DNA from 3 places in the Exiguobacterium sp. SH5S13 genome. Region 3 is predicted to be linked to each of the others. Evidence: riboswitches for the same ligand, from Rfam matches in the RefSeq annotation. Region 3 holds a riboswitch; each other region holds the start of a gene.
What was found. A riboswitch is a leader RNA that binds a small molecule or an ion and turns the genes downstream of it on or off. The one in region 3 is predicted to bind S-adenosylmethionine.

Region 1: it holds a riboswitch for S-adenosylmethionine, as region 3 does, so the genes downstream of both, EVJ30_RS12135 (MetQ/NlpA family ABC transporter substrate-binding protein) here and EVJ30_RS11605 (2,3-diketo-5-methylthiopentyl-1-phosphate enolase) in region 3, are expected to answer to the same signal.
Region 2: it holds a riboswitch for S-adenosylmethionine, as region 3 does, so the genes downstream of both, EVJ30_RS05075 (methionine ABC transporter ATP-binding protein) here and EVJ30_RS11605 (2,3-diketo-5-methylthiopentyl-1-phosphate enolase) in region 3, are expected to answer to the same signal.

Annotation. Positions count from the first base shown of each region.
Region 1 covers NZ_SJUS01000025.1:5,566-8,837, reverse strand. Annotated here, with positions in the region: gene EVJ30_RS12140 (methionine ABC transporter ATP-binding protein) at 1-806, opposite strand, end outside; gene EVJ30_RS12135 (MetQ/NlpA family ABC transporter substrate-binding protein) at 816-1,637, opposite strand; SAM riboswitch class I at 1,715-1,818, opposite strand; gene EVJ30_RS12130 (iron-containing alcohol dehydrogenase) at 1,863-2,876, opposite strand; gene EVJ30_RS12125 (aminotransferase class I/II-fold pyridoxal phosphate-dependent enzyme) at 2,873-3,272, opposite strand, start outside.
Region 2 covers NZ_SJUS01000006.1:16,469-19,740, reverse strand. Annotated here, with positions in the region: gene EVJ30_RS05085 (MetQ/NlpA family ABC transporter substrate-binding protein) at 1-25, opposite strand, end outside; gene EVJ30_RS05080 (methionine ABC transporter permease) at 54-716, opposite strand; gene EVJ30_RS05075 (methionine ABC transporter ATP-binding protein) at 706-1,734, opposite strand; SAM riboswitch class I at 1,813-1,918, opposite strand; gene EVJ30_RS05070 (thioredoxin family protein) at 2,371-2,628, opposite strand; gene EVJ30_RS05065 (PTS sugar transporter subunit IIC) at 2,818-3,272, shown strand, end outside.
Region 3 covers NZ_SJUS01000022.1:51,377-54,648, reverse strand. Annotated here, with positions in the region: gene mtnK (S-methyl-5-thioribose kinase) at 1-990, opposite strand, end outside; SAM riboswitch class I at 1,072-1,174, opposite strand; SAM riboswitch class I at 1,380-1,482, shown strand; gene EVJ30_RS11605 (2,3-diketo-5-methylthiopentyl-1-phosphate enolase) at 1,554-2,708, shown strand; gene EVJ30_RS11600 (2-hydroxy-3-keto-5-methylthiopentenyl-1-phosphate phosphatase) at 2,705-3,272, shown strand, end outside.

The DNA.
Region 1 (3,272 bases), on a different contig from region 3:
TGACCGATGAACGACAAGTTGACGAGCGTCCCGTGCGAGCTCAACACGTCGACGACTTCTTTCGGCACGTCGAGGTTCGCTTTCAAGAAGCGGCGCGTCGTCGGATGTTGCGGGTCTGAGAAGACGTCGAGGACGTCGCCTTCCTCGACGATCTTGCCGGCGTCGATGACGGCGACCCGGTCACAGATCCGCTCGATGACTTCCATCTCATGGGTGATCAAGAAGATCGTCAGACCGAGCTCGCGGTTGATCTCGAGCAACAGATCGAGGATTGACTCGGTCGTCTCCGGGTCGAGCGCGCTCGTCGCCTCGTCGCTGAGCAGGATGTCCGGCTCGTGCGCCAACGCCCGGGCGATGGCGACGCGCTGTTTCTGGCCGCCCGAGAGTTGCTCCGGGTAATGTTTACGGTGATCGGTCAGTCCGACGATGTCGAGATACTTGTCGACCCGCTCGCTGATCGAGCGTTTATCGAGTCCTTCTAGGCGGAGCGGGATGGCGACGTTGTCTTCGACGGTCGCCGTCTTCAACAGGTTATAGTGCTGGAAGATCATCCCGATGCGGTGACGGAGCTTCGATAACCCTTTTTTGTCGAGCGTCGTGATGTCTTGCCCTTCGATCTCGACTTGACCTGACGTCGGCCGTTCGAGCAGATTGATCATGCGGATGAGCGTGCTCTTGCCGGCGCCGCTCCGACCGATGATGCCGAAGATCTCGCCCTTTTCAATCGTCAGCGAGACGTCGTCGAGCGCAGTGACGGTCCCTTTGTTTACCGTGAACGTTTTTGAGATCTGTTTGAGTGCGATCATAGTGCCTCCTTAAAACGCTGGGACGATCGAGCCGTTGAACGTCTCTTCGATGAACGTCCGGACCTCGTCCGAGTGGTAGTAAGATTTGAGTGTCTCGACGACTTCATCGTCCTTGTTGTCGGTACGGACGACGACGTAGTTCGGGTACGGGTTGTCGACCGTGTCTTCATGGAACAAGGCGTCCTCATTGATCGATAGGCCGGCACCCATCGCGAAGTTCGTGTTGATGGCCGCGAGCGCGACTTCCGGGAGCTGGGTCGGGAGCTGTGACGCCTCGAGCTCGATGAATTCGAGGTTGAGCGGGTTCTCGGCGATGTCACGTTTCGTCGCCTTGTCCGTCAATCCTTCTTTCAAGGTGATGAGTCCGGCCGTCTCATACAGGCGCAGCGCTCGAAGTTCGTTCGCCGGGTCGTTCGGGACGGCGACTTTATCGCCTTCCTTCAACTCCTTGATGTCCGTCAGCTTATCCGAATAGAGCCCCATCGGGAAAGCGACCGTCTTGAACACGTCGTCGATCTTATAGCCTTTGTCCGACTTCTGCAGCTCGAGGAACGACAGCGTCTGGTAACTGTTCACGTCAAGGCTGCCTTCGTCGAGCGCCGTGTTCGGCGTGTTGTAGTCGTTGAACACTTTGATGTCGAGCTCGAGGCCATCCTCGGCTGCGAGTTCTTTTACTTTCTCGGCGATCTGCTGGTGCGGTCCGCCTGTCACGCCGATCGTGAGGGATTCTGTGCTGAGCGCTTCGCTCGCGTCCGATTGGCCGCACGCCGACAAGGCGATGGCCGCGAGTAGAGATGTTCCTGCGAGTACTGTTTTCTGTTTGATGTTCATGAATGATTCCTCCTCCAAAATAAAAGCCCGCTACTCATAAAGAGTGGCGGGCACGACAAGTCAAAGACAGTCGGACACGCTCATCTCCCAGACGTTTCGTCTGTTGGAATTAGCACCATGATCGTTACGATCTGGTTGCCGGGTTTCATAGGGCCAGTCCCTCCACCACTCTTGATAAGCTATCGGTCTTATTTAATTGTTATCATCTTACTTTTAATCCTTTTATTAGTAAACAGAAAATACTGAATTTTCAAAAATTATTTTCAAATAGTCAATATCGAGCGGGACGGGTGATCGTTGCAATTCAGTCTCGGCCCGGACCGCGTCGACCAGTTGCGGGATGTCGGCCGGAACGAGTCCGAGCGTCTCAAGTGACGTCGGCGCGCCGATCCTGGCGAGCCACGCCTCTAAATACGGGGCGTCAGACGAGCCACGCAACCGTTCTTGGACAAGGAGGCCGAAGCCGACCTTGTCGCCATGTAAGAACGGATGGGTCGACTCGAAGCGGCTGAGCGCGTTGTGGACGGCGTGGGCGACGGCGACGCGTGTCCCGGCGTCACCGAAACCACCGACGGCACCGCCGACGGCGAGGATGTGATCGACCGCGAACCGGGTCTCTGGCCCATACGCGGTGAAACTGGACTCACTCAAGTCGAGTTCGACGAGCCGGCCGCATTGTTCGGCCAAGGCGAGACCGGTATTGACGCCGGCATCAGGCGAACTGTCGCCGCTCAAATAGCGGGCCTCGTAAAACTTGGCGACCGTGTCGATGACGCCGGCTCGGAAGTAGTCGTACGGCGAGTCCGTCACGACCCTCGCGTCGACGATGACCCGCTCGATGACGACGCGGAACACGTCGTAGCGGTCATAGGCACCCTGCTCGTCATAGATGACGCTGAGCGGTGTGAAGGCGGCACAGTTCGAGGCGAGCGTCGGGATGACGATCAGCGGGACACCTTGCCGGTAAGCGACGAGTTTCGCCGTGTCGACGAGCTTGCCCCCACCGACGGCAAGGAGGACATCCACATCCTTCAAACGGAGCCGTTCGACCTCCGCGTCCGTGCATTCGCCACGGAACAGCGATGTCGGATAGGCAGTGATCGCTGGCAGGACGCGCTTGACGACGTCAAAACCGTTCTGCCCGCGCAGCACGTGAGCACGACGGCCAGCGATCAATTCATCGAGCCGCTCGAGCGCATCATCCGCATGGTCGTACTCGAGCACGGCTTGGCGGATCATGCCCGGACCTCTTCATACGTCGCGAACAGTTTCTCGATCCGCTCGACGGCCTCGTCGATCTTCGGCTCGGCGGAGACGAGCCCGAACCGGACGTACCGCTCGCCTTCTGAGCCGAAGAAATAGCCAGGCGTCACGGCGACCCCTGCCTCGTGGAGCAGCTTATGCGAGAACGATTTGGCGTCCCCGTCCGGCACTTTCGCCCAGACGAAGAACGAGCCGCTCGGGGCCGTGATGTCCCATCCGGCCTGACGTAACCCGTCGACGAGCCGGTCGCGGCGGGCCTCATACAACCGTGACAAGTCGTCCCGGAGCGAACGCGGTGACTCGAGCGCGGCGATGGCCGCCTCTTGGATGGCCGAGAACACGCTCACATGGACGTGGTCCTGATACGTGTTG
Region 2 (3,272 bases), on a different contig from region 3:
CGAGTACTGTTTTCCATGATTTCATTATGATACCCTCCAAATTTTCTATTTGATCAAGCGGAACGCTTGTCGATTTTTGAGACGAGTCGATCGCCGATGAACTGAACGACGAAGACGATGACTAAGATCAATACGGTCGCGACGAACGTGACGTCGCTTTGTGAACGCTGGAACCCTTCGAGGAACGCCAAGTTCCCGAGGCCACCGCCCCCGACGACTCCGGCCATGGCCGTGTAACCGACGATGGCGACAATCGTCACCGTGATGCCTGACACGATGGCCGGGAGTGCTTCTGGGAACAACACTTTATAGACGATCTGCCATTTCGTCGCGCCCATCGACTCGGCCGCCTCGATGACGCCGCGGTCGACTTCACGAAGCGCGAGCTCGACCATGCGCGCATAGAACGGGGCCGCCCCGATGATGAGCGCCGGGAGCGCCGCCGTCGAGCCGAGCATCGTCCCGACGATGAGGAGTGTGAACGGGATGAGCAAGATGATCAAAATGATGAACGGGATCGAGCGGAACACGTTGACGACCGCGCTGATGATCGTGTAAATCGGACGATTCTTCGTCATAAGCGGTTCGTTCGTGACATATAAGAGCATGCCGAGGGCGAGACCGATGACGAATGTCGCGGCTCCCGCGACGAGCGTCATATAGAGCGTCTCCCACGTCTGTTCGAACATGACTTGCCAGTCTACATTAGGAAACATCGTTTTCTACCTCCACTTCCACTGCCTGCGACCGGATTGAGGCGATCGCCCGCTCGACTTCAGCCGGCTCTCCGATCAATTGGATGAATAGCGTCCCGAGCGCACCGACTTGCGACTGCGTCACGTTACCGCCGATGATGTTGAAGCCGATGTCGTGCTGTTTCAACACTTCCGATAAAATCGGCTGTTCGGCCGTCTCGTTCAAGAATTTGAGCTTGACGATTTGGCCGCTCGGATAACGTGCTTTCAAATGCTCGAACGTGAGCGACATGTCGTCGACGGCACCGATCTGTTTGACGAACTCTTTCGTGATCGGCTGTTCCGGATGTTGGAACACGTCCGCGACTTGGCCGGTCTCGACGACCTTCCCTGCCTCCATGACGGCGACGCGATGACAGATTTTTTGGATGACGTGCATCTCATGGGTGATGAGGACGATCGTCAGTCCGAGTTTCTTATTGATGCTGACGAGCAGTTCGAGGATCGAATCGGTCGTCTTCGGGTCGAGTGCGCTCGTCGCTTCATCGCAGAGGAGCACGTCTGGATTTGTAGCGAGCGCGCGGGCAATCCCGACTCGCTGTTTTTGACCGCCCGATAGTTGTGACGGATAGCTGTCTTCACGTCCGGCGAGACCGACGAGATCGACGAGCTCTTGGACGCGGCGTTTACGTTCACTGGCCGGTACCCCGATCAGTTCGAGCGGGAAGCTGATGTTCTCAGCGACCGTGCGCGACCATAACAAGTTGAAGTGTTGGAACACCATCGAGACGTTTTTGCGCACCCCGCGCAGTTCTTTCGGAGTGAGCTTCGTCAGCTCGCTCCCGGCGACGACGATTTCACCGCTTGACGGTGCCTCGAGTCGGTTGAGCAGACGGATGAGCGTCGACTTCCCCGCCCCTGAATATCCGATTATTCCAAAAATTTCGCCGCTCTCGATTGTGAGCGACACATCATCGACCGCCTGGACCCGACCGTTCTTCGTGTCGAACCATTTGGCCACGTTACGTAATTGAATCAATACCTTTCCCTCCTGACAACAAAAAAAGTACACACGTTTGAGCAAACGTGCGTACTTTATCGGTACGGACAACGATTGCTCTCATCTTCCAAGGTTCTCACCTTGCTGGAATTAGCACCATTTCGGATTGCTCCGCGGTTGCTGGGCGTCATAGGGCCAGTCCCTCAGCCTCTCTTGATAAGAGTGTTGTTTATTCGATTAGCTTTATAATAGCGACACATTATTTTCATGTCAAACTATTTTGTGCGAAAAATCAAAAAAAGGTGCCATCCGAGGATGACACAGAACGTAGCACCTTGAGTCACGGAAGGACAACCCATAGATGAAACTCTTTTGCCCGATCAGAGTGTTCATCCTTATATGGGGGATTCAAGCCATCCATCACTCGGCCTTAGAACGTACCGTGCGGTTACGCGGTCGGTGTCCCTGCGCTTGATTTTTTTGGGGGACAATCTAAGGGAAGGTCCACCTAAAAGTCGCGTAAAGTGATGCACCGGCTGTTCTAAAACGTCTTGATGGCTGGAAAATCTCGTCCTATATTGTGTTCAAGTAAGATGTTGTAATGAATATACCATTCGTGAACTTTCTGTGTCAACTGATTATTTAAAATTTTCTGATTATTCTAATCATCCTATCTCATTTAACGAAAGATAGGACGTGCTGCACGTTTTGAAACGCATATAATCGGTCTTCGACTTGGCCGTCTTTAAGCTTTAACAGCGCCGGTACGCTCATCACTTGATACGCTTCTAACTCTTGCGGGATAAAGTTGGCGTCCTGCTTGTCGATCGCGAGTGTCGGGTCGACCGCTTCGACGACCGCGAGCATCCGCTCGGCCACAGCGCATGTTCCACACATCGGGGCGTATATATATAACAATCCGTCTGAAATCATTTTCTCTCACCTCTTCTATAAGTATATGAATGTGAGTCGATCTGTTCAAAAGTTGTGCTCAACTGGAAAAATCTGAATAGTTCAACATTTCTTGTTGACGCTCGCCCAAAAGAGGCATAGTATGGTCATTAACTTTATCGCTTTCGTACATAACAGCAAACACGTAGAAAAGGACAGGTGAATCCACCCATGACGGAACAAACGAAACTGACAGGCAAACAATTTTTGATGAACGTATTGAACGGACTCAGCCTCGCCATTTTAATCGCCCTCATCCCGAGCGCGCTCCTCGGCGAGCTCACGAAAGCAATCCTTCCTTATTTTCCGTCGCTACAGTTCATCTTAGATGCGACGACGATCGCGATGCGCCTCTTACCCGTCATCATCGGTGTAGCCGTCGCCATGCAGTTCGGACGTTCTGCGCTCGAGGCCGGCACGATCGGCATTGCGACCCAGGTCGGGAGCGGCGCCATCCGCATCGAGGAAGGTGCGTTCCTCATGGCCGGAATCGGTGACGTCATCACGGCCGGCGTGACGGCCGCACTTGCGACATATATGGTCATGCAGTTGTCACCACGATTAAAGACGTACACCGTGCTCGTCTTACCGATGACGGTCATCGTCATCGCCGGCGGGATCGGCAT
Region 3 (3,272 bases):
GCGGCGAATCAGTTCGCATCCGGCATAGCCGATCGTGTCGCTAAAGATGGTTTGAAGTAGCTCATCGACGAATCCGTCCGTGTTGAACGGTTCGACCGCCGTCTCAAACTTCGTCCGGAACGTCTTCTCAAACGTCTCCCATACCGTCAATACGTCCGTGAACCGTTCGAACCGTTTGAGTGGGTCATGGAACGTCGATAGCGTCAAATGGGCGACGATTTGCCCGATGTCAAAGCCGAACGGTCCGTAAAAAGCGAACTCTGGATCGATGACTTTCGTCTCTTGTTGCGTCGCGAAGATACTGCCTGTATGTAAGTCTCCGTGCAAGAGCGCGTCGTGTTTCGTGACGAAACCGACTTTCAGTTTCGTGACCTCCACTTTCAATTTCTGGTCACGCCAAAGCGCTTCGACGTCCTGACGGAGCGCGGTTTCGATGTTGTTCGATTCGGCATCTTTGTACGGATCGGTGAAGATCAGTTTTTCAGTGATGTCGCACAGTTCCGGGTTGTAGTAATCCCGTTCTTTCCGCTTCTTCTCAATCGGGCCGGCCGTATAGTCTGACGTCTCAAACAACGTCTGTCCTAAAAACTCACCGATGTGACGGGCGAGTTCAGGATACGTTTTCCCTTCCAAATAGCCCGTCCGGACGATATCAAAGTCGGACAAGTCCTCTAAAATCGTGTAGGCGAGCGTCCGGTCACTGCCGAGAACGACCGGGACGAAACGCGGGACGACGCTAGCGAATTCGCGCAACGCGAGCTGCTCGATCCACGCCCGTTCAAGTGTGAGCGGCCAACTCTCTCCGACGACTTTCGCATACGGTAGCGCCTGCTTGACGATGAGGCTCGTTTCGCCTTGACGGATGCGGAAGACGAGGTTCAAGTTGCCGTCCCCGATCTCCTCGCAATGCGCGATGCCCCCATCTTCGAGTAACCCTAACGTTCTGACGTGCTCGACGACTGTCTGTTCTGTAAATGGTTGATAAGCCATGTCTGTTTCCCCTTTCGGTATATTCCCCACAAAAAAAGCCCCTTTCTCCGCGAGAAAGAGGCACAGCCGTAACGGTTGTTCCTCTCATCTGTCAGACGTATGTCTGGTGGATGTAGCACCGTGCCTACTGGTCGGTTGCTGCGGCGTCATCGGGCCAATTCCCTCTGCCAACTCGCGATAAGAGTGTCATATTCGATTGTGTGAACTTGTTGTGATGAATGTTACTTACTCGAGCACCAAGTTGTCAACGTCAATTTTCGGACCCGGTGTTGTCTTTTCCCGGGCATATATAGAAACAATGAATTCAACTATTTTTTCTCAAAAAAAGGAATTGACGAACCGGATATTGTGTGACAAAATTCAATTAAATTTCACAACTTCAAAATACATTCTTATCAAGAGCAGACGGAGGGGACAAGCCCGATGATGTCGCAGCAACCGACCCGATTGGGCACGGTGCTAATTCTTGCAGCGTAAGCTGAGAGATAAGAGTTCATTTTTTTATGATGACCTCTTGCCTCGGCATGGGGTCATTTTTTGTTTGACCGGAAGGAGGAACGAACATGAGTATTACTGCCACATATGAAATCAGCCGGACGAACCGCGTCGCGACTGTCGCCGAGAAAATCGCCCTTGAACTGACCGTCGGCACATGGACGGAACTGCCCCACCTAGAGCAAGAACAATTAAAGGCGTATCGGGGCGAGGTCGTCTCAACGACGCACACGGAAACGACGAGTCGCTTCACAATCCGTTATCCGCTCCATAACGTCACGCCCGACTTCTCATCCATCTTGACGACGACGTTCGGGAAATTATCGCTCGATGACTCGGTACGCTTGATCGACTTGACGTTACCCGAAACGCTTGCGTCTGAATTCCCCGGAGCAAAGTTCGGTGTTCAAGGCGTTCGTGAGTTGCTCGACGTCCATGATCGCCCGCTCGTCATGAGCATCTTTAAAGGGATCATCGGCCGTGATTTACGCTTCTTAGAACAGCAACTTCGAGACCAGCTCGCCGGCGGCATCGACATCGTCAAAGATGATGAAATCCTATACGATAATCCGCTCACTCCGTCGCTTGAACGAGCTAAAATCGGGGCGGCCGTCATCCAAGAACAGTTCGAAACGACCGGGAAACGTTCGCTCTATGCCATCACGCTCAGCGGTCCGGTGTTCGGGCTACGTGACCAAGCGCTCCGCTTGATCGAGGCGGGCGCGACGGCACTGTTGTTCAACGTCTATACATACGGGCTCGACACACTCCGCGAACTCGCGAGCGATCCAACAATTAACGTCCCGATTTTGGCGCATCCGGCGTTCGCCGGCGCCTTGACCGGCTCGATCAGCCACTCGCTCTTGCTCGGGAAATTGTTCCGCCTCGCGGGGGCCGACTTGACGCTGTTCCCGTCCCCATACGGTTCACTCGCGACACCGTCCGATGAGGCGTTCGCGATTCGGGATAGCAGTGCTCGGCCGCACTGGGCGAAGCCGATTCTACCGGTCCCGTCGGCCGGCATCCATCCGGGGCTCGTCCCGGACATCATCCGTGATTTCGGCACAGACGTCGTCATCAACGCCGGCGGCGGCATCCACGGTCACCCAGACGGCGCGGCTGCCGGGGCCCGGGCGTTCCGACAAGCGATTGAGCAAGTAGTGGGCGTGGCGAGCCAGACGAACGAGCTCGAGGCCGCGCTAAAGGCGTGGTCAAAACAATGACGATTCACATCTTGTGTGACTTCGACGGGACGATCACGGCCGAGGACAACATCATCGCTTTGATGCGGGCGTTCGCACCGCCCGAATGGCACGCGCTCAAAGACGACGTGCTCGCTCAAGACATCTCGATCCGCTCCGGGGTCGGACAGATGTTCCAGCTGTTGCCGAGCGCTGACGCTTCGGCGTACCGTGACTACTTGCTGGACCGCATCACCTTGCGCCAAGGTTTCTCGACGTTTTTGGCAGAAGTCCGGCAACAAGTTTGGAAGTTCGACGTCGTCAGCGGCGGCATGGACTTTTTCGTGTACCCGATCTTGCAAGACCACGTCGCGCCGGACCACATCTACTGTAACGTCGCCGACTTCTCGGGCGAGACGGTACGCGTCGACTGGCCCTACGCCTGTGACGCGCATTGCACGAATGATTGTGGTTGCTGCAAACCGACAATCGCCCGGACGATCGTCGATCCCGTTGATCGCTTGATCGTCATCGGTGACTCGGTGACCGACTTCGAGATCGCCAAACGGGCCGATTTCGTCTACGCCCGTGGGCAACTCATCACGC